DNA from 4 places in the Shewanella sp. SM68 genome. Region 2 is predicted to be linked to each of the others. Evidence: predicted binding sites of a transcription regulator. Region 2 holds the regulator's gene; each other region holds the start of a gene.
What was found. Region 2 encodes LexA, which represses DNA repair genes until DNA is damaged. Its sites were predicted from a motif close to TACTGTATNNNNATACAGTA; they were not measured.

Region 1: the regulator LexA is predicted to act here: its motif matches at 4,458-4,477, upstream of umuD (translesion error-prone DNA polymerase V autoproteolytic subunit).
Region 3: the regulator LexA is predicted to act here: its motif matches at 4,009-4,028, upstream of recA (recombinase RecA).
Region 4: the regulator LexA is predicted to act here: its motif matches at 3,421-3,440, upstream of L5M40_RS15510 (DNA topoisomerase III).

The regions. Positions count from the first base shown of each region.
Region 1 is NZ_JAKKRU010000019.1:44,253-50,508, forward strand. It holds gene L5M40_RS21385 (hypothetical protein) at 166-408, shown strand; gene L5M40_RS21390 (hypothetical protein) at 664-2,139, opposite strand; gene L5M40_RS21395 (hypothetical protein) at 2,254-2,604, opposite strand; gene L5M40_RS21400 (Y-family DNA polymerase) at 2,772-4,025, opposite strand; gene umuD (translesion error-prone DNA polymerase V autoproteolytic subunit) at 4,013-4,447, opposite strand; gene L5M40_RS21410 (hypothetical protein) at 4,651-5,520, shown strand; gene L5M40_RS21415 (hypothetical protein) at 5,640-5,804, opposite strand; gene L5M40_RS21420 (hypothetical protein) at 5,830-6,256, opposite strand, start outside.
Region 2 is NZ_JAKKRU010000006.1:98,505-107,107, reverse strand. It holds gene coxB (cytochrome c oxidase subunit II) at 1-1,203, opposite strand, end outside; gene L5M40_RS11725 (cell division inhibitor SulA) at 1,607-2,119, opposite strand; gene lexA (transcriptional repressor LexA) at 2,116-2,736, opposite strand; gene plsB (glycerol-3-phosphate 1-O-acyltransferase PlsB) at 2,897-5,320, shown strand; gene mtr (tryptophan permease) at 5,320-6,576, shown strand; gene L5M40_RS11705 (VOC family protein) at 6,726-7,499, shown strand; gene L5M40_RS11700 (ribonuclease T2) at 7,576-8,603, opposite strand, start outside.
Region 3 is NZ_JAKKRU010000010.1:93,031-101,633, forward strand. It holds gene rpoS (RNA polymerase sigma factor RpoS) at 50-1,030, shown strand; gene mutS (DNA mismatch repair protein MutS) at 1,163-3,733, opposite strand; gene recA (recombinase RecA) at 4,136-5,203, shown strand; gene L5M40_RS16260 (regulatory protein RecX) at 5,221-5,691, shown strand; gene alaS (alanine--tRNA ligase) at 6,011-8,603, shown strand, end outside.
Region 4 is NZ_JAKKRU010000009.1:158,302-166,904, reverse strand. It holds gene purF (amidophosphoribosyltransferase) at 1-1,126, shown strand, start outside; gene L5M40_RS15520 (alanine/glycine:cation symporter family protein) at 1,253-2,731, opposite strand; gene L5M40_RS15515 (hypothetical protein) at 2,999-3,286, opposite strand; gene L5M40_RS15510 (DNA topoisomerase III) at 3,453-5,579, shown strand; gene L5M40_RS15505 (porin) at 5,828-6,997, shown strand; gene L5M40_RS15500 (sigma-54 interaction domain-containing protein) at 7,113-8,603, opposite strand, start outside.

The DNA of each region.
Region 1 (6,256 bases), on a different contig from region 2:
TTTTCACTGCCTAATCAGTTTAACACGGTATTGCGTAAGCCTTTCACGGAAAGCAATTTACACAGGTAAGAGAATAAAAATTCATCAGTGGTAACTTGAGATCCAGCCGAATGCCCATATTTATATCATGGGTAATTTCGCCCTGTCCTAGTACGGTAAAGATCAATGGCTTTAGTTAGAAATGGTAATAAAGATCAAGTAAAAGAGGCCAACACTGAGTCCAACAAAGCTTTCGATAAAATACATAAGCCTGGCGAAAAGTGTGTTCATGAAGGCATCTATAAGTGTGTTGGCTGCAACAAAGAAGTAACCGTTGCCGGAGGGAAAACAATCCCCCCACAAAATCACCATCAGCACACGTCGGCGCAGGGTGATATTCGTTGGAAGCTTTTTGTTTTCGCACAGTAATGATAGAAATCGTCCCCCCTGTGTTCTCTTGACACTCGCGGACAAGACAGAATATCCATACTAATAGCGCGAAAATATGATTATTCAGATAAATAACGCACAAGCGGAACCTTTGGCTCCGCTTTTTTGTACTTTAAATTCATCGTTTCCGAGTTCGGCCTGCCTGTGTCCACGCGGTACGAAAAACAATATTCCCTCATTATGTGGACGCTTTAGGGATTCAACAGTTTCAGTTCACTAAAGCCGACCGTTGGATCACAGAGCGTTAGCAAGTTGGATAAGATTATCATTATCGATGTTCATCGCTAAGGAAGTGATAGCTTCCCTACCCTGTTCGGTGTCTCCCAGCTTGATTAGCAGCGTTCGGACTATGCCAGCACGAGCGGTTAATTGATCGACTGTCAGATTTTGGTAGGTACTATTCGCGATCGATAGAGCATGGATCGATAATGTCTGGAACTCTTGCTTGTCAGCCTCCCGGGTAGTTTGTCTCCCTTTGGTATATTCGTTATAGGTATCGGTTGCTTCATACAAGGCTGCGGTCACTTGTTCTGAACCTGTGCGCACGGTGCCGTAGACAACGTCAGTCAGCCCGCCTGAACTGTCAAAATTGGCGGTAAAAGAGTTGCTTTCCCCAAGATGATTCTTGAATGGCAGTATGGCCACATAGCCAAACTCTGGCGCGGTAATAAACCCACTGAACAGCAAGGACCCTGCGGATGCATTACCTTTTTCCGTACGATTTAGTTTAAGCTGGCGCGTGCCAAAAGTTGAATAATACAACCCAAAATAATCATTTTTCGGCTGGACCGTTGTTTCTTTCTTCTGATAATTTGAAGCCGTATTCTCAATGCTTAACTTGAAACTGTATTTGACGGCCATATTCTCAGCGAGGTAATTCCTGCGGCTGGAATCATTAGAGTAAACCCATGGAAGGAAGTCTTCCAGTCTGTTAGTGATCTCAATGCTGGCATCTGCAATTTTCGCCGTATCGTAGGTGTATTCGCGCTGCAGAGTGATCTTCTTCTGGAACTTCTCGAGGGCTAAAGAGGCCTGCGAAACCGCTTTTTGTGCGGCAAGTACCGCTTGCTCTTGTACAGTGGTATCCCCCTTGGCTGCAGCTAACTTCTTCTGCTGTTTATTTAGCTCTGTAGTTTTACTTAGCACCGTGGCCGTGAGTGAATCCATCACTACCGACACAATAGGTTCTTGGCTGAGTTCGGGAATACACATCCCTTTGGGTTCAAAACTTTTTACTATCTCCTTTGGAGGACTGGCTAATGAGATTGGTATTCCTTGAGAAATGGCTGCAATATTGACAATGGTTTTCACGGCGGCCATGCCCAACTCAATAGATTTATCATCGGCATTGGTTGCAAAAGACTTAAGGAGCCCATTGGGATGCATAAACACTGTCATCCCCCAGTCTTTGGTAAATTCATGCAGTTCTTCAGGGTCTACTACGAACACCTTAGTGAGATCGGGGTGAGCAGTTTGTTTGACTGTCGCTGTGGTCTGATAATCAAAATCAAGTATACCTTTGTTCATTTGACAATAAAGCAGCTTGTGAGTCAGCGTGACAACTTGACTCGATGCCGGTAAGTAGTAGACAAGTCCTTGTTGGGCATATTTAGCGTTGTCAGAGTTGCTAATTGTAACGACTGTTGTCTTGAGGGTACTTGTACAGCCAGAAAGTAACAAAATGGCGGCAGCGATTCGCGTCGTATGCATCGTGAATTCCTTTTCAATGAGTAATAGGGACTACTCATTAAAAATAATATCTCATTCAGGATCTAGCAAACTTAATGCTACTTAACCGGCGCCATATAAGCACAACCTAATTCGTTATCGGGCGAAAACGTCTCTCATGCGTGGCAATAGTGCTTCTATATTCGGGTCCATCAGCTCAAATTCGATTAGTTTGTTGGCAGGCGTGCGAAACGGGGTACCGGAGAGTATGCCTTCACGGAAGAGAGCAACAATGGCCTGATCGATGTCGCGGCGCTCGTATTGCTGGATATCGACAGGGGCATACCAAAAGCCGTCTTGGTGGAGCCATGTCTCTGTTCCTAATTTGTCGAAAAAGGCCCCTAACGGGAGTGCTGTGTCATCGCGCATTTCAAAAATGCTGTGGACGGCCGCGGTGAGATACTTTGGGAGCAAGCGACGTGAATGCGCAGTGGGTTTGAATAGCATAAACTTCTCCTACCGGTTGGAATTATCCTATTAAAGCACCTAGGGATTGCTTTAGGCAAATCAGGAAGGGGCAAAAATGGCCAACACTGCAAACCGGTAGTGGCGCCGTATCATCCAGTCTCGTTTCAGTGGTGCTTAGCCGATGGCCATAACGTCACAGAATCCTGTTACGCTTTAACCGTCGGTATATCGGACCAACGAGTAGTGTATTGAGGCGATAGAAATTCTCGGCGCATAGTCCAATGCTGATCACTCCCCTGTGCAGCAATATACAACACATCACGGCCATAGCGATTATTCAGACTATCAAAGATTTTCATTAAGTTAGGGTCGCTCTTGGGCGCATTAAATAAGTCATATTGCACTGAGGTTTTAGGGCAAAGATCAATCAGGCCTACACCAATACGGTAATAGCGCACACCAGGGCGATAGAGGTTTGATAGCTCGCGGCTAACCGCGGCGCACAGTTCACGACTGTCATCAGTGGCACAAGTAAACTGAACAAGCCTTTTAAAATACATAGGCTGTGGATCATGTGTCGAGTTGGCAGCAAACACGACCATTGTTTTACACAATGAGCCTTGTTCTCGAACCTTCGCACCGGCAATTGCGGCATGCTTTGCTAACGCTTGGTGTAAATGTTCCCGGGTACATATTCGTTCGCCTAGGCTGCGGGTGGAAAATATTTGCTGCTTATCTGCTTTGGTGACATCCCACGTTTTACAGATCTGCCCATTGAGTTCTCGCACTGTTCGCTCTACATCGATAGAAAAATGTTGTCGTGCTACTTTCGGCGCCAGTTGTGCCAAATCATAGGCAGTATGCACACCCAGTAATCCCAGTTTTACCGTTAGTTTGCGGCCAATCCCCCAAACCTCATCAACTGGCATCGATTTTAATATCTCAATACGCTGCGCATCGTTATCAATAACGCAAACACCTTTATATTGAGCCAATTGTTTCGCGGCATGATTAGCCAATTTCGCAAGGGTTAATGTCTCACCAACACCCACGCAAACAGGTAAACGGCACTCACGCCAAACAGCACGGCGCAACAGGGTACAATGGGCGTTTAAATCTGGGATTGCTGCACAGTGTTGAAATGACACAAACGACTCATCAATAGAGTACACGTATTGCTCGGGCGCAAACCGTCCGATCACTTGCATCATTTTTGCCGATAGATCGGCATAAAGTGCATAATTAGATGAAAACACCTGCACATTATGTCGTCTACATAGATGTTGCTGCTCAAAGTAAGGAGCAAATTTCTTCACGCCAACGGACTTGGCCGCGCGGTTGATTGCCACACAACAGCCGTCGTTGTTACTGAGCACAATCGCGGGAAGTCCGCGCAAGTCGGGCCTAAACACCATTTCGCACGACACATAAAATGAATTGGCATCAATCAGTCCGTACATGATTGACTCAGATATTGTTCAAGTAAGCTTGAATGCTCATGAAGTCGAATAGACTTGATGATCACCCCTTCCACCGAGAAGGTATCTGCATCATCGATAGAAACGGACGTCATATTTTGCTGCTGATCAATCGAAACCAGAAGCCGGCGCTTTTCATCAAGGAGCTTTACGGTAAATTCTCCGTTATAGCTGGCAACAACAATAGAGAGATTGCGGCGCTTGGCAGCACGGTCAATCACCAGTATATCGCCATCATAGATCCCAACCCCTTCCATTGAGCGGCCCGCAGCACGACCAAACCAGGTCGAGCTAGGATGCTCAACAAGCAGCTGATCAAGACTAAGGGGTAATTCAACGTAATCCGCTGCAGGACTTGGAAAACCCGAAATTCCCGCACTCGCATGGCATATTATGAGTTTCATACTTGCAAACCACTGTATAAATAATCAGTAATAATAGCAGTATTTATAAAAAATTTGAAAATTTAGATCAGACCTTGTGGGAGAGTAATAAAAATTCTATCCTGAACAATCAAGTACCCCTGCTCGTACCGTTTTAGATGAAACATGACCGAAATTCAAAATTGATTGATGATCCATCTGGTGCTTGATAGAAGAAAGTAATTATGAACCTCATCCCCTTTGGTTTACGCAGTGATGGTGTATATATCGATGTGGAAGAAGCAACTCGGGGTAAGTCCTGCGATTGTGTTTGCCCATCGTGCGGCATAGCCTTACTCGCTCGGCTGGGAGAGGTTAATGCCCCCCACTTTGCCCATGACTGCAAAGAAGTAAGTAAGGAAGAAATTGAGGCTTGTAAATTCTCGTTCTATGTCTCAGTGCGCTACATGCTTAAGCAGCTGTTTAAGGAGCAAGGCCTGTTAATGTTGCCGCCTCTTGATGTTGACCTGGATGGCGAAAAGCACGTCATTACTAAAAACACTAGAATCACCTATGAACTGAAGGATTTAGCGCAAGATACCTATGTTAATAATGTGAAGGTTGACATGGTTATAGCGGTATCTGAACGTAAGTTATGCCTTTACATATCCCACCCGGGGCGCCCAGCGCCGATATATGATGACTTACGAAAGGACAAGCATACGGCGGTGTTAGAGCTAGAATTAATTCATTTCGCGAAGTTATTCAGCGAATCACACAGGCTAAAATCGGCTAAACAGTTGCTACAGGATTGGGTTGAGTCATCTATCAAGGGGAAGCATTGGATCTACAACCCAAGACGCAGCGCATGGCTTGAGTATCAACGAACTAAAGAAAAACCTGCCGAATCACCCAAGTCCACATTAGACAGAATTAAAGAGCAGATTGCTAAGACGGAGACCTGCAAATATCACTGTGTATTTTGTAAATTGGATTTTGAAGGCAGTTCGTTACTCAACCGCTGCCCAAAGTGTAATGACTATTTGTGTGTTATACGAAAACATCTAAATAGCGTCACATCCACTGCTGCAAAAGGAAAGTACCGCTATCGATGATAACAATGCCGTTGTTAGAGCAGTGAAATCGTATAATTGTGAGGGTTAAACCATGATTTCCGGCCAGTTTCTAAACTTCTTACCAAAAACCAATCTTCAGACTTAAGGTGTTCTGGTAATTAGTTCTCAATAGTTTTGTGCTGTCCGTCGTCAGTAATCACTTTCTCTGGTTTAGGTAATACTTCAAACTCACGACGTCGCACTGGAAATTCAACTAGAGAACTGTCTAAATCCTCAAATGAATATGCTTCTGAAACTGCAAAAAATTTTTGGCCAATTTGCATAATCTTCAACCTTTATTGATTGTTCTTACAAGAGCTTGTATTGAAGGACTTTAACATTTGGGAGCACGATTGAGTCACTGAAGATTTCAATGTTGAAATGGCGTAGAAAGTAATTAATCGTCACGCGGTGTTTACCACCAGCCAAGTAATACTTTCCATCCAGTTTTGCGAGCCAAACTCCGGCATCTTTGGGCCAATTGTCATCACAAAAATACTTCTGTGATTCCTCGAGACGCTTTAAGTAATCCGACATTCTTGAGTTACTATGGCCATCTAATAATTCTCCCCAAGTAATAGCTGAAACCATCGTAAAATCATGGCCTACTATTAGCGAGTATGGGACCGTTTCACGGGTAACCTCACAATTGAGCTTTTCAATTTTCCACCCCATTTCAATTTCAATGTCGAATAGGTTCCGCAATACAAAGTCACTCAGCGGAGCGGGTTGAATA
Region 2 (8,603 bases):
ATCGATTGCAGCTGAGACGTCTGCAGGTGCGGGTGTCGGAGTTGTACTGCTTGGTACCGCGGCGGATGTTTGTGCAGAATTGCCGTTCATGTACTCGTTGACGTCTTTGGCTTGCACTGCATCGCCAGTATTATTGCCCCAAGCATTACGCTCGTAGGTAGTCACTGCCGCGATTTCTTGTGCAGTCAATTGCTTACTAAACGCTTGCATGGCTGTACCCGTTTTACCGTTGAGCACAATTTCAAGGTGGCCGCTGAGCGGTCCCGTTGCAATCGGGCTACCTTTAAGGTGCGGAAATACGCCTTGCAACCCTTCGCCATTGGGCTGGTGGCAGGCTGCGCAGTGCCCGAGGTAAACTTGTTCACCTTGAGTCATCAACTCTTCTTTACTTAGGGTTTGTGATAAAGCGGCTTGAGCGGCTTCAGCCGCAGCACCTGCGGCTTGTTTCTGCTCTGTTACCCAAGCCTCAAACTCGGCTTCAGGTAACGCTTGTACTACGATAGGCATAAAACCATGGTCTTTTCCGCAAAGTTCGGCGCATTGACCGCGGTAAATGCCGGGTTTGTCGATGCGAGTCCAAGCCTCATTGATAAATCCAGGGTTGGCATCTTTCTTAATGGCAAAGGCGGGTACCCACCAGGAATGGATGACATCCTCTGAAGTCATCAGAAAGCGGATTTTGCGGTTTATCGGTAGAACGAGCGGTTTATCGACTTCCAATAGATAGTTTTCACCCTTGGTTTCGGTGCCTTCAATTTGTGCTCTGGGTGTTGTCAGTATGCTATAAAAATCAATATCTTGATCGAAATAGCTGTAATGCCATTTCCATTGGGACCCCGTGACTTTTACGGTGAGATCGGCGTTGCTGGGATCTTCCATTGCGATTAAAGTTTTTGTCGCTGGAATCGCCATTAAGATCAAAATGATAAATGGCAGAATCGTCCAAGCGATTTCAACTTTAGTGCTTTCGTGAAAGTGGGACGCGACAGCGCCTTTGGATTTTCTGTGGTTGATCATGGCGTAAATCATGACGCCAAAGACCACTAGGCCTATTGCGCAGCAGATATACAAGATGGTCATGTGCAAGTGATAAACCTTGCCACTGATCTCGGTCACGCCAGGGGTCATGTTGAACCGCATGTCCGCGGCGGTCAACGGTGGTGCGAAAAGCACCACGAGTAAACAATACAACAATTGCTTCACAAGACTTCTCCTCTGCCAATTGCGAATAGCAACTACAAAGAAGAGCAACACAGTAAGTCTCAACTCTATGCAAACTCTTCAGTTCCCAAAAAAGCTTTTTTGACTTCAACGTGCGTTGGCGGCTGTTACTTTTAATCAAGTATTGTTACTGCTGGTAATTAGCCACGCTGGCACATACTGCTGAAATAAATTTGTTCTCTATTTTTAGTGGCGCTTCGAGTTCGATAAATACTCGATTCATTGACCACGGAAGGTGATATATCACCACCGACTTAACCAACCATACTTGCTGTTTAAATATTGATCAAGATCACTTATTTATCTAATTATCTGAAAAATTGCCAAAAAAAAGCCTCACATTCATAGGTGAGGCGGCTTTCAAGGTAAAAAATTAAATGAATATTTAGTGTACAGCGCTAAAAAAAGATTGCTGACCGAAGAGATTGCCTTGCTCAATGCGTACGTCGGCATGTAAGTGACTATTTACGTCTTCAAGCACTATGCCCATAGCTCGGGCACTTTTAGCCACGATTTGTAGGCGTCGATTATCCCGCGCATCTAATGATTGAGTCCAAGTAATGACTGCACTGGACGTACCACTTGTTAGGGCTTTTTCCATCGCCCACAGGGTTTCGACTTCATCTTTAGCATGTACCAGCAAAACTCTATCCATACGCACACCTGCGCTAGCGAGTGTTTGCTTGTAGCCAATACTTGGAGGGTTGATGAGCACTAACCAACGGCCCTGTTGGCTTAACTGAGCGAGTTGTGCACTCAGATGAATTAATTCTTGGCGACCTTGAGTCTTGGTTGGCATACAGGCGATAGGCGCATGGTGCCAGTCATAGTCGGCATCACGGACTTCATCGAGCCACAAGCCCGGATGGCGGGGGGCATTGCCAAGTAGTTTATTCATAGCCAATCTCCATTACGGATCACACCGACGGCGAGTCCTTCAATTGTTAAACTTTGGAAGCCTAAATCCACTTTAATCGGGGAGTAATCTTCATTTTCGGCATGTAGATAGACTACATTACCTTTTTTTTCGAAACGTTTAACAGTGACATCGTCATCGACTCTAGCGACAACCACTTGACCATTTCTAGCTTGTTCTACTTTATGAACTGCCAGCAAATCACCTTCGAGAATACCGATATTTTTCATGCTGTCGCCCTTTACTCGCAGTAAAAAATCGGCGGCGGGATGAAACATGCTTGGGTCGACTTGGTAGTACTGTTCAACATGTTCTTGGGCGAGGATAGGTTCACCCGCGGCCACTTGGCCGATGAGCGGTAAACCTGTTTCAGTCAAATCTTCGATTTCCGCAGGCAGACGAATGCCCCGAGATGTGCCAGGCATGATCTCAATGCAGCCCTTTTTCGCCAACGCTTTAAGGTGTTCTTCAGCCGCATTGGCGCTCTTAAAACCTAAACGGGTTGCGATTTCTGCCCGAGTGGGTGGCATGCCAGTATCGGCAATATTTCGTTTAATTAGCTCTAATATTTCAGCTTGGCGTGGCGTCAAAGGTCTCATGGTGTTTCCTGTTTTTCTATACAGTTACTGTTAGTATATACAGTATTATTTGCAGCGCAAGTATTAACCACTTTTTAGCTATGTTGGAGAGAATTAGCGAATATTACCCATAGTCTGGTATTCTATCGGGCTAGTAAACGCACTTAATTGCATAAGAATAATGCCTAAACACGACTCTCTTTGGTTGAAATCATTACGTTGGATCCAAAAACACTTAGTGCACACTATTGTGGTGCCTCAGGATCCCTTTGCCGATCTGAATCTGGATGCTTCCAGACCCCTTGTTTATGTGATGAAAACAGAATCCCTCAGTGACATAGCTGCTTTGAGCGAAATAACGGCTAAGTTAGGTTTACCAAGCCCTTATGAGCCTCTAGTGGCTAATGGTGTGACTGCGCCTCGGGTTGTCTGTCTTCAAGGACGTAAGCCACTGTTTGGCGAGCGTGCTGGTAATGAGCCTTTCCTCGAATGTTTTATGCGTTTGTTAGCCGTGCATAAGGAACGTCCTGAATTAGATATTCAACTGGTACCCGTGAGCTTGTATTGGGGTCGCACGCCAGGGAAAGAAGACGACACTATGAAGGCGGCCGTATTTGAGCGGGAAAACCCGACTTGGCTGCGCAAGTGCTTGATGATTCTGTTCTTAGGTCGACATAACTTCGTGCAGTTTTCGAATGCCGTATCCCTGCGTTACATGGCTGACGAACATGGCACCGACATGGGGATTGCCCATAAGTTAGCACGGGTTGCGCGCGTGCATTTCCGTCGTCAACGTAAGGTAATGACAGGGCCTGTGCTGCCAAACCGCCAAGCACTGTTTCATTCGTTACTCAAATCTGAGTCGCTGCGCAAAGCGATTCAAGAAGAAGCCGCCAGTAAAAAGATTTCTGAGACCCAAGCGCGCGAGACGGCTATTGAGTACCTCGATGAAATAGCAGCCGATTACTCAGATAGTTTAGTGCGTATTGCCGAGCGTTTCTTAACTTGGTTGTGGAACAAGCTTTATAGCGGGATCAACATTAAAGGCGCCGAGCAAGTTCGCCAGCTGCATCACGATGGCCACGAGATTGTTTATGTGCCTTGCCATCGCAGCCACATGGATTACCTGCTGTTATCGTATATTTTGTATTATCAAGGCATGGTTCCGCCGCACATTGCTGCTGGCATCAACCTCAACTTCTGGCCCGCGGGACCTATGTTCCGTCGCGGTGGTGCCTTCTTTATCCGCCGTAGTTTTAATGGCAACAAGCTGTATACCGCAGTATTTCGTGAGTATTTAGATCAGCTGTTTGCTAAAGGTTATTCGGTGGAATACTTCTCCGAAGGTGGCCGTTCACGTACTGGCCGTCTGTTGGCGCCGAAAACTGGCATGATCGCCATGACGATGAACAGCGTACTGCGCGGTATTGAACGTCCTGTCACACTTGTGCCTGTGTATTTAGGCTATGACCATGTGATGGAAGTGGCGACTTACCATAAAGAGTTAAGCGGTAAGAAAAAGAAAAAAGAATCTGTGTGGCAGGTGTTCGGTGCCATTCGCAAATTAGGTAATTTTGGCCAAGGTTACGTGAATTTTGGCGAGCCTATTACCTTACAAAATTTCTTAAATGAGCGTGCGCCAAACTGGCGTGCTGAGTTGGCCGATGATCCCGAGCAGAAACCAAGTTGGTTAACTCCAGCGGTAAACGTGCTGGCTAATCGGGTGATGACGCGTATCAATGATGCCGCAGCCGCGAGTTCGGTGACTTTGACTAGCTTAGTCTTACTGGCGACAGATCAAAACGCCTTAGAACGTAGTCTGCTGGAGCGTCAGCTTGATTTGTATCTGACCCTACTCAAAAAAGTGCCTTACACTTCTTATACATCTGTTGCGGAAGGTGATGGTAAGCATTTAGTGCAGCAAGGTTTAGAGCTGAACAAGTTTGTTGTTAGTGCCGATCCTTTAGGGGAAATAGTGTCTATCGAAGCGAGTCAGGCAGTGTCTATGACTTACTATCGTAACAATATCATTCACTTATTTATTGTTCCTTCATTAATTGCGAGTTGTTTAACCCACAATGAACAGATCCTGCGCCAGCAAGTCGTTTCAATCGTTGCCGATTTTTATCCATTGCTGAAAGCCGAACTCTTCATGGGAATTAAAGACTTACCAGCCTATGTTGAGCAAGTACTGGATTTCCTGATTGGGCAAGGTTTAGTGGTTGAGACAGATACTTTAGCTGTCGTGCCTGAGCACTCAAGCCAATTATTATTGTTAGCCAGTTCAGTGAGCGAGACTCTGCAACGGTACGCTATTATTTTCAATCTGTTAGCGAACAGACCTAAGATGGAGCGCTCAGAACTTGAGTCTGAGAGCCATTTACTCGCTCAGCGTTTAGGGGCTTTACATGGTATTACCGCGCCTGAATTCTACGATAAAAAACTCTACGGTACTTTGAGCGTGAAGCTCAAAGAATTGGGATATCTGGCGGATAGTGAAGATAAGTCCAATATCAATCGCATACGAGATCAGGCCAATAGCTTATTACGTCCGTCAGTGAGACAAACGATAGTGGCGAGTGTCACCGCGGAGCACACAGTTTAATGGCAAATCATATGAATGCGGCTAAGCATAAGCCCGCAGGTAAGTCCTTGCTTGGTGGTGCCATGATTATTGCTGGCACGACCGTAGGTGCTGGGATGTTTTCTCTGCCCGTGGTCGGTGCAGGTATGTGGTTTGGCTATTCGATTTTGATGTTATTGGGCATTTGGTTTTGCATGTTGATGTCGGGCTTATTGTTGCTCGAAACCAATTTACATTTCGAACCCGGTGCTAGCTTCGATACCTTAAGCAAGCAAACTCTTGGGCAGTTTTGGCGGATAGTGAACGGCGTTTCTATTGCTTTCGTGTTGTATATTTTGACTTATGCCTATATCAGCGGCGGTGGTTCGATTGTGAATCACAGCTTGCAGGGCATGGGAATTGAGTTACCGCAAAGCGTGTCAGGGCTGGTGTTTGCCATAGTATTGGCGAGTATAGTATTGATCAGTACTAAAGCCGTGGATCGGATTACCACGATTATGCTCGGCGGTATGATCATTACCTTCTTCCTCGCGGTCGGCAATTTATTGATCGAAATTGATGTGACTAAGTTGCTCGAACCTGATGGTAATAACAGCTTTTCACCTTATCTGTGGGCGGCGCTGCCCTTTGGTCTCGCCAGCTTCGGCTACCATGGTAACGTTCCCAGCTTAGTGAAGTATTACGGCAAAGATTCCTCCACCATTATCAAGGCGATTTTCGTCGGCACCTTTATCGCACTGGTGATTTATGCCTGTTGGTTAGTGGCGACTATGGGCAATATTCCCCGCAGCCAGTTTATCGACATTATTGCCCAAGGCGGCAATATGGGTGTGTTGGTGGGCGCTTTGTCTGAGGTGATGGCGAGTAGCTGGTTAAACAGTATGTTGACCCTGTTTGCTAACTTAGCCGTGGCTTCATCTTTCTTAGGGGTGACCTTAGGTTTGTTCGATTATCTCGCCGACTTGTTTGGTTTTGACGATTCGCGCTCTGGCCGGATGAAAACCGCGTTAGTGACCTTTGTGCCGCCGACGATTTTAGGATTACTGTTCCCCGACGGCTTTTTAGTGGCGATTGGCTTTGCGGCATTAGCGGCGACAGTGTGGGCGGTAATCGTCCCGGCGCTGATGGCCTATAAATCACGGCAGTTATTCCCCGAGAGCACAGGTTTTAGAGTGATAGGCGGTACGCCGCTGATTATTCTTGTGGTGCTATTTGGCATAGTCACGGGTGCTTGTCATCTGCTCGCGATGGCAAATTTACTGCCTCAGTATTCTTAATTTGTTTCGATGATTTAAGCCCTCTGCGTGAGGGCTTTTTTGTATTTGGCCATTGAGTTTTAATCCTGCAGATCTTTTTTATCCCGATACTGGACAGAAGCCCGAACTCAGGCTTAACTCGAATGATTGTAAAAATGAAGGAGCCAATGATGAAAATTACTCAGTACGCACAAGGACATGCATGTTGGGTTGAACTCGCAAGCCACGATTGGCAAGCTGCTAAGGCATTTTATCAAGCGTTATTTGGTTGGAACTCAGTTGACATGCCTATCCCAGAAGGTCATTTTTCGCTATTCAATTTAGCAGGTGATGATTTAGGCGCCATGTACCAAATCCCTGAGTCTGAGTCGCAGATCCCCAGTCATTGGCGTGTCTACTTTGCCGTGGATGATATGGATGCCAGCATTGCAGCGATTCAAGCTGCGGGCGGCCAAGTGCACATGGGGCCGCATATTGTGGGAGATGCGGGCGTGATGGCGCAGGTGAGCGATCCACAAGGCGCACGTTTTGCACTGTGGCAAGCGAAGAACCACATAGGTGCTCGCCGTCAGGGTGAACTCAATACCCTTTGCTGGGTTGAGCTGGCTTGCAAAGAGCCGCGTACTGAAGAAGCCTTTTACTGCAAAATATTCCCTTGGACAAACACGCCCAGCGATATGCCAGACATCGAATACTCTGAGTGGCAAGTTGATGGGCAATCCATCGGCGGTATGATGACGATAATGCCCGAATGGGGCGATATCTCTCCCCATTGGCTGCTCTATTTTGTGGTGGCGGATTGCGATGCGTTTGCTGAGAAAGCCCAAAGCTTAGGCGCGCAAGTGTGCATTCCGCCTAGTGATATCCCTGATGTGGGACGATTTTCTGTCATTGCTGACGCCCAAGGCGCTACCTTTGCGGTGATCAAGCTTAATCAGATGTGACAGCCATATTAAGGACTGTCATTAAGGTTAAAAACGGCGACGCTAAATCGCCGTTTTTATTTGTCTAACTATTTGTTTAATTAGCGTTATCAATCATGATTGTTTCAGGGCAGGAGCCTTTTGAGGCCTTATTGGCTTTGGCGAGTAGGCTAGGTAAGGAGTCAGAAGTTTTAATGACTTCGGGCAAGTTAATGCGGATTTCACTCAGTAATCCCTTGCCACATTCAAGACTCATTTTAGTGTGAGCGCCTTGACCGAAGCTGCTATCAAAACTTTGGTTTAACTCACTTTTACTGACACTCTTACCTATGTTGTCATGAATAAATTTTTGTACCCATGCCGAGGCATTGACCGCTTGGGTCAGCTGGGTTGCCAATAAAAAGTACTCGTTAGGGTCTTGGCTACGGCAAGTGCCGTGTTTCCACCATTCGTGGCGTTCTAAACAGGTGCCATATTGGGCGCTTGGCATGACTTCTTCTAAATTTTTGCGCACCGATGGATTCAGTTCAAACTCTGGATAAGTACAGAAATCATTCGGTTGCAGTTTGACTGTGCTGCAATAGCCATATCGCGTGCCGCATTGTTGTTTATTCGGCCACAGTCCGTGCAGGCTGAAGTGTTGCCATTGGCTCGATTCTGGCGTTTGGCTGAGGGCGCGACATTCGGCTTTACGGCGGCCATAGAGTTCACAAAAGGTGCTTTGCCAGCTTAATGCCAGCACGTTGGCGTCAAATTCACCGCCGATTCGGCATTGATTTCCTTGGCGTTTCTCTGGGGTACCATGCTCTTTAAGGCTATCTCGGCTTTTTGCTTTGATGTCCGATGCCGTGGTGGTTTGCGCCGGTTCCGCCGCCGTTGCAGGTGTTGATAAATTACTGTCAGCAACATTAGATAGATATTGACCACAATCGCCGCTGATCCAACGCATGGGAGACTTCACCGCATTGGTGCGCACTCTTAGCCAATCAGGTTTAGCACTATTGCCGAGGATTTCAAGTACAGGGTAGCGCTCACCAATATTGCTCTGCCATTGGTCTGGATTCGTCTGCTTATTTTTCGATTGAAATAGCTCACAGCGTTTGTCGGCAACGAATTCACCGGTTG
Region 3 (8,603 bases), on a different contig from region 2:
AGGAAATTGCACTAATTCAGCAGTTTAATTAGGTTTGGGAGATTTGATCATGAGCCGCATAAATAGCACTGCCGCAGAAGCACTAGTAGATTTTTCCGTAGAAACCGTAGACTTTGATCTTGAAAAAGAAGAAGTTGCCACCGATCTAGTCCAAGAGCTAGGAATAGAACAACAGGTCCAAGATGACCTGCAAAAAAATCTTGATGCTACTCAACTTTATCTAGGTGAGATTGGTTTTTCCCCACTTCTTAGCGCAGAAGAAGAAGTTTACTTTTCCCGTAAGGCCTTAAAAGGTTGTGCAAAATCCCGTAATCGCATGATCGAAAGTAATTTACGTCTCGTCGTAAAAATTGCACGTCGTTACAATAACCGCGGCTTAGCACTGCTCGATCTTATCGAAGAGGGTAATTTAGGTTTAATTCGTGCCGTAGAAAAGTTTGACCCAGAAAGAGGTTTTCGTTTTTCAACCTATGCGACTTGGTGGATCAGACAGACGATTGAACGCGCTATCATGAATCAAACTCGTACTATTCGTTTGCCGATTCATGTTGTTAAAGAACTCAACGTATACTTGCGCACAGCCCGCGAATTAGCACAAAAACTGGATCATGAACCTACAGCGGAAGAAATTGCTGAAAAACTGCAAGTTTCTAGCTCTGATGTGAGCCGCATGCTTAAGCTGAATGAAAAAATTACCTCTGTTGATACGCCTTTGGGGGGCGATAACGAGAAAGCATTATTAGATGTATTGGCCGATGATGATAGTGTTGGCCCTGACTATAAAGTGCAAGATGAAGACATCTCTAACTCGGTGGTGAAATGGCTTAACGAGTTGAACACAAAACAAAGAGAAGTATTAGCCCGTCGTTTTGGTTTGTTAGGTTATGAACCTTCTACGCTTGAAGATGTAGGGGCTGAAATTGGTTTAACCCGTGAACGTGTTCGTCAAATCCAAGTGGAAGCATTAAAACGCTTACGTGATTTATTGGGTTCTCAAGGTTTATCTGTTGAAGCTTTATTTAGAAACTAATATCTGTCTTCTGGTGCCTTTCAGAGAAGCTATCCAGAAAATGTACTTAGTGTGAGATCACGTCATAAAGTAAAACGCCCACTATAGAGTGGGCGTTGTTATTTTTAGGCTTTTATTTAGATCACCTGATGTCTAGCTCAAGCGTTTCAGTTCATAGAGCAAATCAAGCGCCTGTTTTGGCGTTAAGTTATCGGGATTAATGCTACTTAATTTAGTCAAAGCTGGATTTTCAACCGGTTCAGGTAAAGCGAGTAAGCTTTGAATGGGCGTCCTCGTTCCTTCTGGTTGATGATCGCGACTCTCCAATTGCTGCAATTTATGTTTCGCTGCTTTAATCACTTTGTTTGGCACGCCGGCAAGCGCCGCAACTTGTAAGCCGTAGCTTTTACTGGCGGCGCCTTCTTGTACTGCATGCATAAAGGCGATGGTATCATCGTGCTCTATGGCATCAAGGTGCACATTGTAAACACCTGCCATTAAGTCAGGTAATTGAGTTAGCTCAAAATAATGGGTGGCGAATAGGGTCATAGCCCCTACTTGCTGGGCTAAATATTCCGCCGCCGACCAAGCTAGTGATAAACCATCATAGGTGGATGTTCCACGGCCGATTTCATCCATTAACACTAAACTACTGGCAGTGGCATTGTGCAGGATGTTGGCAGTTTCAGTCATTTCTACCATAAAGGTTGAGCGGCCAGAGGCCAGATCGTCTGATGCGCCAATACGGGTAAAGATGCGATCAATCGGGCCAATCAGGGCGCGATCTGCTGGAACAAAACAACCAATATGGGCCATCAGTGTAATCAAGGCGACTTGGCGCATATAGGTTGATTTACCGCCCATGTTAGGTCCAGTCACAATCAACATACGTCGTTGATTATGTAAGATTACTGGGTTAGCGATAAACGGCGTTTGGCTAACACGCTCCACCACTGGATGGCGACCAGCCTCTATCTGTACGCCGATATCTTGGCTCAGCTCTGGACAAGTGTAGCCCAAGGTTTCGGCACGCTCGGCAAAGTTACTCAGTACATCAAGCTCAGCCGCAGCTCTAGCAAAAGCCTGTAATTCATGTAATTTCGGCAGAATAAGATCGAATAACTGTTCCCATAACTGCTTTTCGAGTGCCAGGGCTTTACCTTGGCTCGAGAGGACTTTTTCTTCGTATTCCTTAAGTTCAGGCGTGATATAACGCTCCATATTCTTAAGTGTTTGGCGTCGTTGATAATTGAGCGGTACTTGTGAGGATTGCAGACGGCTCACTTCGATGTAATAGCCGTGTACGCGGTTATAGCCGACTTTAAGTGTATTGATGCCAGTACGTTCTTTTTCTCTGGCTTCAAGTTGTACTAAGTAATCACTCGCTCCTTCGCTCAGACCGCGCCATTCATCCAGTTCGCTGTTGTAGCCTTCACGGATCACCCCGCCATCGCGGATAAGCATAGGTGGATTATCGACTATCGCGCACTCAAGCAGGGCTTGCTCAGCGGGGAACTCACCTAAGTGTTGCCGTAATTGAGTCGTGTGCGGCGCGCTCAGTGTGCTTAAACTCTGTTGTAATTCAGGCAATAAGCCCAGAGCTTGACGTAAACGGGCAAAGTCTCTTGGGCGAGCGGTACGCAGCGCGAGTCTTGCCATGATACGTTCGATATCGCCAAGTGCCTTTAACTGCTCATGCAAATCTTCGTGGGCAGCGGTATCGAGGAGTTCAGTCACCGCCTGTTGGCGCGCCTTGATTTGCTTAGGATCTCGCAGAGGCTGATGGATCCAGCGTTGTAACATACGGCTGCCCATAGGCGTTGCCGTATTATCCAATACTGCCGCTAAGGTATTATCGCGGCCACCGGCAAGGTTTTGAGTGAGTTCTAGATTTCGGCGAGTTGCCGCATCGAGTACTATGCTATCGGTTTGATTGAAGCGGATAATAGCATTAATATGGGGCAGTGCCGTGCGCTGTGTGTCTTTGACATATTGCATCAAGCAACCCGCAGCCTGCAGTGATAAACGTGCATCTGCGATGCCAAAACCATGTAAGTCTTTAGTGCCAAACTGAGCTAGCAGTAACTTGATACTCGTATCGTAATCAAATTCCCATTCAGGGCGACGACGTTTACCTTTAAAACCGTTAAGTAGATCTAGTTCGCCAAAGTCTTCACTGTAGAGAATTTCAACGGGATTAGTGCGTTGCAATTCCGCTTCTAATGACTCTCGCGTGTCGAGCTCTGCAATCACAAAACGTCCGGATGAAACATCTAATGTGGCATAACCAAAACCAACTTTACCTTGATAAACCGCGGCTAACAGATTGTCTTGGCGTTCTTGTAGCAACGCTTCGTCGGTTAAGGTGCCTGGTGTGACAATTCGCACCACTTTACGTTCTACGGGCCCTTTAGATGTCGCGGGATCGCCAATCTGTTCGCAAATCGCAACTGATTGACCAATTTGAACTAATTTTGCAAGATAGCCTTCCACAGCATGGTAAGGAAGTCCCGCCATCGGAATAGGATCGCCACCACTTTTACCGCGCGCAGTGAGTGAAATGCCTAACAGCTCAGAAGCGCGTTTAGCATCGTCATAAAACAACTCGTAGAAGTCACCCATGCGATAAAACAGCAACATATCGTGATGTTCTGCTTTCATCGTCAAGTACTGACGCATCATAGGAGTATGTTTTTCTAAATCATCGGTATCAATTACATTCATTAAATCGTTATCGTCCGTTGTGACTGCCTAAAGGCGATACAGTTTGTGTGGTTAAGGGTGATTAAGCGCTATGGAAGCGGAAGACTGCTGTACAATTTTCAGCTAAAAAGACCACGCAAAATTTGTTGCGCCAATCTTAGCAATAATTTAGCGAAAATTGAGCCCTTAACGATGGATATTGATCAAAGGGAGCTATTATCTGATTTGATATTCGCTAAAACCTTGGCCATATTAAAAATCCTATCAGCTAAAAATAATTCAGTCACAGGTCTTGATACTGTATGATTGTACAGTATACTAGTCAGCAGAATTAAGACAAAAAGCGCGGCTTTTTGAATTACCCGTTTGTAAATTGAATATCACTTTTGACAGCTTAATGCTTGTCTTGATGAGGGAACAGGAATGAAGGTCGATCCAAATAAAGAGAAAGCACTTGCTGCGGTATTGATCCAAATTGAGAAACAATTTGGTAAAGGCTCCATCATGAAGCTGGGCGAAGATCGCTCTATGGATGTTGAGACCATTTCTACCGGTTCTCTGTCTCTGGACGTTGCTTTAGGTGCTGGCGGTTTGCCAATGGGTCGTATCGTTGAGATCTATGGTCCTGAATCATCAGGTAAAACAACACTGACTTTAGAAGTGATTGCGGCAGCGCAACGTGAAGGCAAAACCTGTGCCTTTATCGATGCAGAGCATGCACTAGACCCTATTTATGCTAAAAAATTGGGCGTAGATATTGATAACCTGCTGTGTTCGCAACCGGATACCGGCGAGCAAGCGCTTGAGATTTGTGATGCTTTAACTCGCTCAGGTGCTGTTGACGTTATCGTAGTCGACTCAGTGGCGGCATTAACGCCTAAAGCTGAAATCGAAGGCGAAATTGGTGATTCTCACATGGGCCTAGCGGCGCGTATGATGAGCCAAGCTATGCGTAAACTTGCGGGTAACTTAAAGCAATCTAACACCTTACTTATCTTCATCAACCAAATTCGGATGAAGATTGGTGTGATGTTCGGTAACCCAGAAACGACAACCGGTGGTAATGCGCTGAAGTTTTATGCTTCTGTTCGCCTAGATATTCGCCGCACTGGTGCCATTAAAGACGGCGATGAAGTGGTCGGTAACGAAACTCGCGTTAAAGTGGTGAAAAATAAGGTTGCAGCGCCGTTTAAACAGGCTGAGTTCCAAATCCTTTATGGCCAAGGTATTAACCGTACTGGTGAGTTAGTAGACTTAGGCGTAGCCCATAAGTTGATTGAAAAAGCGGGCGCTTGGTACAGCTATAAAGGTGACAAAATCGGCCAAGGTCGTGCTAATGCTGGCAAATATCTGACTGAAAACCCAGCTATTGCTGCTGAAATTGACAAGACGCTACGTGAGTTGCTTTTGAGCAATCCTAGTGCCTTGGCTGCCAAAGCTGATGATAGTACTGAGGACAATATTGATTTAGAGACAGGCGAAGTATTCTGAGTCAGTCAGCCCATCAAATTGCGGTCGCGCTGTTAGCGCGCCGCGATTATTCCCGTTTACAAATCCGCGATAAATTGCTCGAAAAAGGTTTCGAACTTAACGATATCGAACCTGTACTCAATGCTTGCGAATCCTCCGGTTTTATTAATGATGCTCGTTATGCTGAACTGTTAGTGCGTAGCCACATCAGTCGAGGCCACGGTACAATACGCATCCGCCAAGCAATCGCACAGAAAGGCTTATCTAAAGACTGTATTGAAGCCGCTTTGGTTAATTGTGATTGTGACTGGTTTGAGCTAGCAAAAGATAAAGCCACCAAAAAATACGGTGTTCCTCGCGTAACAGAAGTGAAGGGCTCTAAAGCTCGGGATCTCATTGCGAAGGAAAAAGCCAAACGAGTGCGTTTTTTAATGGGCCAAGGCTTTAGCTACGATCAAATCACTTACGCACTAGATTCAGATCCCAATGATCTCGATGAAAATTATTAAATTTGGAGCTAAGACTGTAAAAGCTCATCTAAATATCATCAATGAGTCTTGTCCATTTCGTACTCCACATTAGACTCACTTGCTTAAATATTGTCCGTGCCGCGATAAACTTACGCCGTCTTTATTTGTGCTTTATCTTGTCGTTTTGCTTCTAGTGACGCTGGTGTGGGCGATTCACGCTAAAATATTAAATTCCTGATGTGTATATCACCAATCAAGACTGGTCGTCCTTCCTTAGTCTGCTTATAATGCTGGGCAAATAGAAATACGGCTAGCCTAAGGCGTAGCTGGTAATGCTTACCCAATTCAGGATGATTTCATGTATCAAACTACAGCAGAGCTCAGAAGCGCTTTCCTCGAATTTTTCCGCAGCAATGGTCATCAAGTTGTGGACAGTAGTTCATTAGTGCCAGGCAACGATCCCACACTTTTATTTACCAATGCAGGCATGAACCAGTTCAAAGACGTGTTTCTTGGCATGGACAAACGCAATTATACGCGTGCGACCACTGCTCAACGTTGTGTACGCGCTGGTGGTAAACATAACGATTTGGATAACGTTGGCTACACAGCACGTCATCACACCTTTTTCGAAATGCTAGGTAACTTCAGTTTTGGAGATTATTTCAAAGAAGAAGCGATTCGTTTGGGTTGGACTTTTTTAACTGAAACGTTAAAGCTGCCTAAGGAACGTCTGTGCGTCACTATTTATCAGACAGATGATGAAGCCTTTGAAATCTGGAATAAAAAAATTGGTGTCGCTGCCGAGAACATCATACGTATCGGTGACAATAAAGGTGCCGCCTTTGCGTCAGATAACTTCTGGCAAATGGGTGATACCGGTCCTTGTGGTCCATGTACTGAGATTTTTTATGATCATGGTGATCATATTTGGGGCGGACGTCCTGGCAGTCCGGAAGAAGATGGCGATCGTTTCATCGAAATCTGGAACATCGTTTTCATGCAGTACAACCGTCAAGCATCGGGTGAAATGTTACCTTTGCCTAAGCCCTCGGTTGATACAGGCATGGGAATTGAGCGTATTGCTGCGATTATGCAGGGCGTACATTCTAACTACGAAATCGATATTTTCCGTACTTTGATTGCTAAAGCCGCAGAGGTCATTGGTGTTAGTGACTTATCTGAAAAGTCGCTGCGAGTCATTGCCGATCATATCCGTTCATGTGCATTTTTAATTGCCGATGGCGTTATGCCGTCGAACGAAGGCCGTGGTTATGTGCTGCGCCGTATTATTCGCCGCGCAGTTCGCCATGGTAACAAGTTAGGTGCGACCGAAGCTTTCTTCTACAAGCTGGTTCCGTCATTGGTTGCGGTGATGGGCGATGCAGCAAAAGGGTTAGCTGAGACTCAAGCGATTGTTGAAAAGGCACTGAAAGCGGAAGAAGAGCAATTTGCCCGTACGCTTGAACGTGGTTTAGGTATTTTAGATACGGCCTTAAACGAGTTGAAAGGTGACACCTTAGACGGCGAAACCGTATTTAAGCTGTATGACACCTATGGCTTCCCAATGGATTTGACCGCTGACGTCTGCCGTGAGCGCAATATAATTGTCGATGAAGCAGGTTTTGAAGTCGCCATGGCTGAACAACGTAGCCGCGCACAAGCTGCCGGTAACTTTGGTGCAGATTATAACGCTGCGCTGAAAATTGATGCTGAAACTGCATTCAGTGGTTACACCGAATTAGCGGGTCAAGCTAAGGTCACCGCGATTTATCAAAATGGTGAGTCAGTGACGGCGATCAAAGCGGGTGATGAAGCCGTTGTCGTGCTCGATGTAACACCTTTCTACGCTGAATCTGGCGGTCAAGTAGGCGATAAAGGCCAATTGGTTGCGAATGGTATTGAGTTTACGGTAAACGATACGCAAAAGTATGGTCAAGCAACGGGCCATCAAGGTGTTTTGGCTACAGGTAGCTTGAGCGTTGGCCAAGTTATTGAAGCGAAAGTGGATAAAAAACTGCGTCACCGTACACAGTTAAACCATTCTGTTACGCATTTACTGCATGCCGCACTGCGTCAAGTGCTCGGTACTCATGTCTCGCAAAAAGGTTCTTTGGTTGATCCTGAGCGTTTACGTTTTGACTTCTCCCATTTCGAAGGCGTAAAAGCTGCTGAATTAAAAGAAGTTGAAGAATTAGTTAACACTCAAATTCGTCGTAACCATGAGCTGAAAACCGCTGAAATGTGCATAGATGAAGCTAAAGAGAAAGGCGCTATGGCACTCTTTGGTGAGAAATATGATTCACAAGTCCGTGTTGTGACTATGGGCGATTTCTCTATCGAATTGTGTGGCGGTACACATGTCGGTCGCACTGGCGATATCGGCTTGTTCAAAATCACCTCTGAAGCGGGTATTGCTGCGGGTGTACGTCGCATCGAAGCCGTGACTGGCGCTGCTGCTATGGCTTATGTGGCGCAGCAACAAGCTGAACTGGAAGAAGCCGCTGCCTTATTGAAAGGCGATGCCAACTCAGTGGTGGCTAAGTTAAAAGCGCAGCTCGATAAGATGAAGCAACTCGAAAAAGAAATGGCGCAGCTGAAAGATAAGCTAGCGGCCGCAGCGAGTGCAGACTTAGTGGGCGATGCCGTTGTAGTTAATGGCGTTAACGTACTGATCAAAAAATTAGACGGCGTTGAGGCAAGTTCATTACGTGGCTTGCAAGATGAATTAAAACAGAAATTGAAATCGGCCATTATCGTTCTTGGTACCGCGCAGGAAGGGAAAGTTAACCTGATCGCGGGTGTGAGTAACGATCTGATCGGTAAAGTCAAAGCGGGTGAGCTAGTCGCTATGGTCGCTGCACAAGTGGGCGGTAAAGGCGGTGGTCGTCCTGATATGGCTCAAGCGGGCGGTAGCCAGCCAGAAAATCTGGATGCGGCATTGGCTCAAG
Region 4 (8,603 bases), on a different contig from region 2:
GTTAAACCTGTTGGCCGACGAACTGCAAAAAACCACGAGTTTAACCCTGACGTCGGAAGAAGTGTTCGATGCGGTCGCTAACGTACACCAACAAGCTCGTGGCGCCTACGCGGTTGTTGCCATGATTATTGGTCAAGGCTTAGTTGCGTTCCGTGACCCATTTGGTATTCGTCCTTTAGTATTAGGTAAGCACGAAACCGCCACTGGCACTGAATACATGGTGGCTTCTGAAAGCGTGGCACTCGATGCTGTTGGCTTTGAAGTGATGCGTGATGTGGCACCGGGTGAAGCGATTTATGTTTCAATTGACGGTCAGCTGTATACCCGTCAATGTGCAGCCGAGCCTAGCTATGCACCTTGTATCTTCGAATTCGTCTATTTTGCCCGTCCAGATTCGACGATCGACAAAGTGTCTGTATATGCAAGTCGCGTCAACATGGGCGCTAAGCTTGGCGAGAAGATTAAGAAAGAATGGTACGATCACGATATCGACGTGGTTATTCCTATTCCTGAAACCTCTTGCGATATCGCGCTGGAGATTGCCCGTTGCATGGACTTACCGTACCGCCAAGGTTTTGTGAAAAACCGTTATATTGGCCGTACCTTCATCATGCCTGGTCAACAGGAGCGTAAGAAGTCAGTGCGTCGTAAGTTGAATGCGATTAACACTGAGTTCAAAGGCAAAAATGTCTTGCTGGTGGACGACTCTATCGTTCGCGGTACGACCTCAGAGCAAATCATCGAAATGGCCCGTGAAGCAGGTGCTAAGAAAGTGTACTTTGCCTCTGCCGCACCGGAAATTCGTTTCCCGAACGTGTACGGTATTGACATGCCAACGTCGAATGAGCTTATTGCACACGGTCGTGATGCCGATGAAATCGCCAAGTTAATTGGTGCTGATGGCATTATTTTCCAAGACTTACCCGATTTAATTGAAGCGGTAAGAATGGAGAATCCTGCAATTAAACGTTTCGAAACGTCCGTATTTGATGGTCACTACATCACGAACGACGTTGACCAAGCGTATTTAGATCACTTGACGCAACTGCGTAATGATGATGCTAAAGCCGATCGAAATAAAGATATCGGCACTAACTTAGAGCTGCATAACGTCTGTCACCCATAAAGATTGTGGGTCATTCAGTATCGTAAATTTTGTGTTATTTTTGTTCTAAACGATACAAAAAAGCCAGTGAGAAATCACTGGCTTTTTAATGGCTTATATTTGCTTAACGGATCATCGTGATAACGTCTACGTATTTATGCGTTGTGTTGTTTCAGTCATTACATTTTCTTCAGCGTGTTTACGTTCAACCCAGTAATCCGCATTTTTAATACCCAGTTTTACCGGGTCAAAAAGTGGCTCTATGCCGAGTGCTTGCTGTGATTCATAATCTTTTAGGCAAGTGAATGCGGTTTTCCTTAATAGAATAATGGCAATAATATTGAGCCATGCCATGAGTCCAACACCAATGTCACCCATTCCCCAAGCCATATCAGCCGTTTTAACTGTGCCGTATACGGTTGAGCCAATGATCACGACTTTGAGAACGACCATGAACCAAGGGTGATTTACTTTACGGTTGATATAGGCAATGTTGGTCTCGGCAATGTAGTAATAAGCCACTATGGTCGTAAAGGCGAAGAAGAAGAGTGCGATAGCCACAAAGATATTGCCAAATCCTGGCATCATACTTTCCATTGCCGTTTGTACGTAGCCTGGTCCTGCAGCGACTCCGGCAATGCCGGTATAGAGCGCCGCACCGTCTGGGCCCTGAACATTATACAGTCCTGTAATAAGCAGCATGAAACCAGTTGCAGAGCAAACGAATAAGGTGTCGATATACACAGAAAAAGCTTGAACTAACCCTTGTTTGGCTGGATGGCTTACCGCCGCTGCAGATGAGGCATGTGGCGCTGTACCTTGACCCGCTTCGTTGGAGTAAATACCCCGCTTTACCCCCCACATGATGGCTAAGCCTAAAATGGCACCAAAACCCGCATCAAAGCCAAAGGCACTTTTGATAATTAACCATAAAATACCCGGTAGCTGGCCAATATTTAGCGCTATGATGACACAAGCCACTATGATGTAACCCAGTGCCATAAAGGGGACGACGGCACTGGCAAAGTGAGCGATACGTTTTACACCGCCAAAAATGATAAAACCAAGAAGCATGGCCAGTATGGCTGCCGTCACATTAGGATCTATGTTGAAAGCGGTTTTTAAACTTGAACCTATCGAGTTAGCTTGTACGCCTGGCAGCAGGATCCCGCAAGCAAATATGGTCGCAATTGCAAATACCCATGCATACCATTTCATGCCTAAGCCTTTTTCAATATAAAAAGCAGGCCCACCACGATACTCGCCATTGATTTTTTCTTTATAGACTTGACCTAAGGTAGATTCAACGAAGGCGGAGCTGGCACCGAGAAAGGCAACCATCCACATCCAAAATAAAGCGCCAGGACCACCAAAGGTGATTGCTGTGGCAACCCCTGCAATGTTACCTGTACCGACTCGGCCCGCTAATGTCATCGCGAGTGCTTGAAAAGACGACACTCCCGCATCAGTACTCTTACCATCAAACATCAGGCGGATCATTTCTGGCAGATGGCGCAGCTGTAAAAATCGAGTGCGAAGGGAGAAATAGAGCCCGACACCTAGGCAAAGAAAAATAAGTGCAGGGCTCCAAATTACACTATTGATCGCGTTGACAATCTCATTCATAGACTCCGATTCCTTTATTGTGTTGTTTTAGCAGAGTTTTTAGGTTTACTGTTATTCAACAGATGTTGAGTTAGGACATTCACTTTTGATTAAGACATTTTTTGTAAATATCCAAGATACTCAACATAACTATTTTTTAGGGAGCTTCATAGTTAAAGTGTTAGATATTTGAAACCAATGTGTTTTGAAATTGAGTTTTAGCATGGATAAATAGAGCAGAGGGGCGAGTTAACTCGAAATACGGTAGTGATTTATTATGAATGTCAGTTATCCCATTACCCAAAGTAGCATCCACACGCCGAATAAGCTGCTTAAGCTATGGCGCGTGATTTGATGGCTGAGTAATAGAGATAAACTCACAGCAATAGGAATGACGAGAATGAATCCCCATGCTAACGGCATATCGATGATTTTCATTTGTCCCAGCCAGGTACTGGTGAGCATGCTTATTGCGAGTAACATTAAGCTATGGAATATCAATAACTGATTGAATCTTAATATTAATACTGGAGTTATTGTCATAGCCTGTCGCGCATTTATTGCAAACTGTCTCATAGTCACTCCTTAGTTATTTAGTGTATCTTATGCCTTGTTGAGAATTATTCGCAATTGAATTTACACTTAAGCTTTTACATTTAAGCTCGGTTTACTACAGAAATTTGCACTCAACTGGCGTTTGGGCTAAATTATACTGTAATTATATCCAGTGCTTGGTGTTTGTATGATTCTCTATATCGCAGAAAAACCTAGCCTAGGGCGGGCCATTGCCGATGTATTGCCTAAACCCCATAAAAAAGGCGATGGATTTATCGAAGCCGCCAATGGCGATTGTGTGTCTTGGTGTGTCGGTCACTTGCTCGAACAAGCAGAACCTGATGCCTATAATCCCGAATTTAAGTCTTGGAAATTCGAGCATTTGCCAATAGTGCCAGACAAGTGGCAACTAAAACCTAAGGCCGCAACCCGCAGTCAACTCACAGTGCTTAAACGATTAGTCAAACAAGCCAACACCTTGGTTAATGCGGGCGATCCCGACCGCGAAGGGCAGTTACTCGTGGATGAAGTGATTGCCTATCTTGGCGTGACGGGGGACAAGCTACATCAAACCCAGCGTTTACTGATCAGTGACTTAAACCCACAAGCTGTAAAACGGGCTCTAACACAGCTACGCAGTAATCGCGAGTTCATTCCTTTATCCACATCGGCCTTAGCTCGCAGTCGTGCCGATTGGCTCTATGGCATGAATATGACGCGTGCGTACACCATCCAAGGTAAAAAGGTCGGTTATCAAGGCGTGTTATCCGTCGGCCGAGTACAAACGCCATTACTTGGACTAGTGGTGCGCCGTGATGAAGAGATTGCCCACTTTCAATCTAAACCTTTTTATGAAGTACTAGCGCATTTGGCGACCGAGAAGCAAGAAACCTTCAGCGCCAAGTGGCAACCTAGCGAAGCTTGTCAGCCTTATATGGATGAAGAAGGACGAGTGTTAGCGAGAGGGCTAGCGCAAAATGTGGTGAGTCGCATCAGTGATAAACCCGCCTTAGTCACTCAATTAGTGGCTAAGGACAAGAAACAGAATCCACCATTGCCCTACAGCTTATCCGCGTTGCAAATTGATGCGGCGAAACGGTTTGGCATGAGTGCTAAGGATGTGCTCGATACCTGCCAGAGTTTGTATGAACGTCATAAACTCATTACTTACCCACGCTCCGACAGTCGTTATTTACCCGTTGAGCAACATAACCTTGCGCCTTCGGTACTTAAGGCGATCAGTAACGGTGCTGCTGAGTTATTGCAAGGTGCTGATGCACCCGATCCCCGTCTTAAATCTAAAGCATGGGATGATAAAAAAGTGGACGCCCATCACGCAATCGTCCCCACAGAGAAGACGGCTAACTTATCTAGCTTGAGTCAGCGTGAGAGGCAGTTATATCTTCATGTTGCTCGCCAGTACTTAGCCCAGTTTTATCCGGCTTATTGTTACAGTGAAACCACAGTGCAAGTGACAATCGAGGGTGGCTTATTTAATACCAAGGCGCGTCAGGATAAATCCCTCGGCTGGAAGCAACTCTTTGCCCGCCAAGAGCCAAATGGCAGTAAGGCGAGTGGCAACAAGTCGACGGAAGAAAGCGCAGGTAAGGACGATGAGGAGAATGACGAGTTTATCGGCCAATTACCGCCTTTGAAATTGGGACAGGCTTTGCATTGTACTCGAGGCGAATTGTTGGAGAAAAATACTCAACCACCAAAGGCCTTTACCGATGCCACTTTACTCGGAGCTATGACGGGTATTAGCCGTTATGTGACCGATCCTGAGATCCGTAAAATTCTTAAAGAAACCGACGGATTAGGTACAGAGGCTACCCGTGCAGGTATTATCGAATTGCTGTTCAAACGCGGTTTTTTACAGCGCTTAGGTAAATCTATTGTCTCGACAGACGTGGGGAAAGGATTGATTAACAGCTTGCCCGCGAGTGCGACTACGCCGGATATGACAGCGCTTTGGGAAGCGAGTCTGAATGGCATTTGCCATAAAGAAACCTCTTATCAAGCCTTTATGCAGCCACTGCTCGGCACCTTATCCACGCTTATCCAGAATGCAGGCGCACAACTGCCAACCGCGCTTAATGGTTTACAAGGCCAAGGTTATCGTAAAACGGCAAGTAATAAATTCGGTTATCGTAAGTCGTACTCTAAAAAATCAAGTTCAGCGAAAGGTATAGGTACAACAAAAAACAATGGTTCCAACAAATATGCTTCCCAAAAGACCAGTTCCAAAAGTTCGGTAACTCGATCAACCAGTCGTTCAGCTTCTAATAGCCGCAAATCTACAACAGCAGTGTAATGACACACTTGTTGCATATATGTCGTTATTGTCTCTTGATGTAATAACGACATTTAATTTATCTAACGGTATTTAACAACCGATAATCACGATATTTCGAGATTGCCTGATCCGTATCTAAAAAACACCTTGATTTTCAGCTTTTCCTCCCGGTGGCATATAACCTGCTTAGTATTGATTGGGGAAAATAATATATTAAATAAATCATGTGATTATATGTGGTTTCGCTGAATTTAAAGGTAGATGAAATGAAAAAGACATTGCTCGCTTTGATGATCCCAAGCTTATTGTTAATGGGAACTGCTCAAGCCGTTGAGTTGTATAATGACCAAACTAACAGCGTTAACATGATAGGTTGGTTAGGTTTTGCCGCGTTAAATGATGGTCATGAAACTTCCGTTATAGATAATTTTTCTCGTGTTGGTTTTCGTTTCGACCGTCAAGAGAAAAATGGCTGGAGCTCCTTTGCCCATACGGAATGGGGTATCAATATGGTGACCAGTGATGACGGCCTTATATACACGCAAGGCCAAGGTGGCGGTCAGTTATCTGCATCTAAAAATTCAGATTTTTTATTCAATCGACTGGGTTATGTAGGGATGTCCCATGAGAAATGGGGAAAGATCAGTTTTGGTAAGCAATGGGGGGCTTACTATGATGTTGCTTACACAACCGATGTGCTCAATGCTTTTACGGGGTGGTCAGTGGGGGCCTATACCTTCGGTGACGGTGGTTTAACAGGGGCAGGGCGTGCCGATGCTGCGCTGCAATATCGTAATACTTTTGGTAATCTACATGTCGCAGTGCAGTATGCCTCTAAACAAAATAGCGATGTTGCCTTGTATGATGGCAGTGGTGCTCCCTTGAATGATGGTTCCGAATTGAGTTTCGAACCTAGCTACGGTGCAAGTGTAACTTACAACTTTACTGATAAATTTAAAGTGCTAGCGGGATTTAATCGTGGTGATTTTACCGGAAATCTTGCAGGCCAAGAGGTTGATAACACTAATCAAATTATTGGTATTGGCGCCCAATACGGTAGTTTCTATCAATATGCTCCAGGTCGTGATGCTGACGGTTTATACGTAGGTTTTAACGCCCATAAGAGTGAGCAAAACGAATTAGTGGGCGGAGATTTATATGATTCAACTGGAGCAGAGTTTATTGTTGCTTATCAGTATGATAATGGTTTCGTTCCAACAGTATTACTGACATATCAAGATCTTGATACCGATGTAGATACTGCGATCCAAGGAAAATGGACACGCCAATTTGCAGTGTTAGGTCTGCATTATCGCTATAGCCGCGACACAATTATGTACGTTGAGGCCAAAATAGATTTCAGCAGTATGGATGATAAAGCCTATGAAGATCTACAAGATAACAACTATGCGGTGGGAATCCGTTATTTCTTCTAGATCCTATGGTTATCATTAATTTTTCAAAGGTCACTTATGTGACCTTTGTTATTTATGCACTTTGTTAACCGATGCTTTCTATTTTTGTTATAGAGCACTCGTTAGCCTTGAAAGATTATACAATCCCCAGTTTCTTCATTTTGCTGCGCAGGGTATTGGCATTGATGTCCAATAACTCAGCCGCACCTCCTGGACCATAGAGTTTTCCACCTGTAATCCTCAGTGCATGACTAATATATTTTCTGGTCATAACATCAAGGGGCACAAGTTTATCGCTCGCATAGTTTGGATCTATGATAACGGTTTGATTTGCTTGGGTCGTAATTTCCTCACCCTGATGTGGAGCAAGGAAGCCAAAATCTAACGGTCCTGAAGGTTGTTGTATTATCGCCCGTTCGAGCACGTTAATGAGTTCTCGGACATTTCCTGGCCAAGCGTATTGATTCAGAATATTCAATTGTTCCGGTGTAACTCTTGGTAATTGAGGCAGGTTGAACTTTGAACTCAGTTGCTCGATAAAATGCTGTACGAGTAAAGGAATGTCTGTACGTCTTTGTCTTAATGAAGGGATTTCAATAGGGAAAATAGCTAAGCGATACCAAAGATCTTCCCGAAACATTTCTCTGTGTACCATAGCTTGTAAATTTCTATGGGTGGCAGCCACTATACGAATATCCAGCTGTACAGCATCATGCCCACCCACACGGGTAATACTGCTATTTTGAAGCACACGGAGTAATCGAACCTGTGCGGATAGTGGTAGCTCACCAATTTCATCGAGGAAGATAGTGCCGCCATTGGCTTGTTCGAAGTAGCCAATTTTACGGGACTCAGCCCCAGTAAATGCCCCTTTTTCATAACCAAAGAGTTCGGAGTCAATCAAAGTATCTGGAATGGCGCCGCAGTTGACCTTGATAAAGGGCTTATCCGAACGTTCAGAAAGTTCGTGAATAGCATTAGCTATCACTTCTTTTCCACACCCCGTTTCACCCAGCATTAGGACGGTCGTATTAATCTTGGCAATAGATTGCACTTGCTGCATGACGTGTTTCAAGCCTGAATTGGCTCCCACTACGCCATTCTGGACATCCAGTGTTCTGCGAAGACTCACATTCTGCTTTGAGAGTGCTTCATTTTCTTTAAGTAAATTACGTCCGCGTAGATTTAGTGCAGTGATTAAGGCTAATGCATGCATATGCGGAGCAATTAAATCAGCATGACGAGGGCGAAAAACGCCTGTCGTTTTGGCATAAAATCCGACTATCCCAAGGTGGGTATTTTCGATAGACATTCTCAAAATGATCAGCGAACGAATACCACTGATCACCTTAGGCGCAACTAAAGCTGTGATTGGGTCGTGCTCAATATCATTAACAATTCTCACGCGTGGGCGTTGAGGATCATCTAAGCACTTAGCCAGTTCTTCAGGGATAGATATTTGCCTATCTAAGGTACATGATTGGTTAGCATTGACATGAGCAATAAATTGTATGTCATTAAATTGTTTGCGAAAAATATTAATAAATAGCCCATCAATAGGCAGTTCATCCCGAATAAACTCGAAGTAACTTTGCAGGGACTTTTCGAGTTGTAGGCTACTGCATAA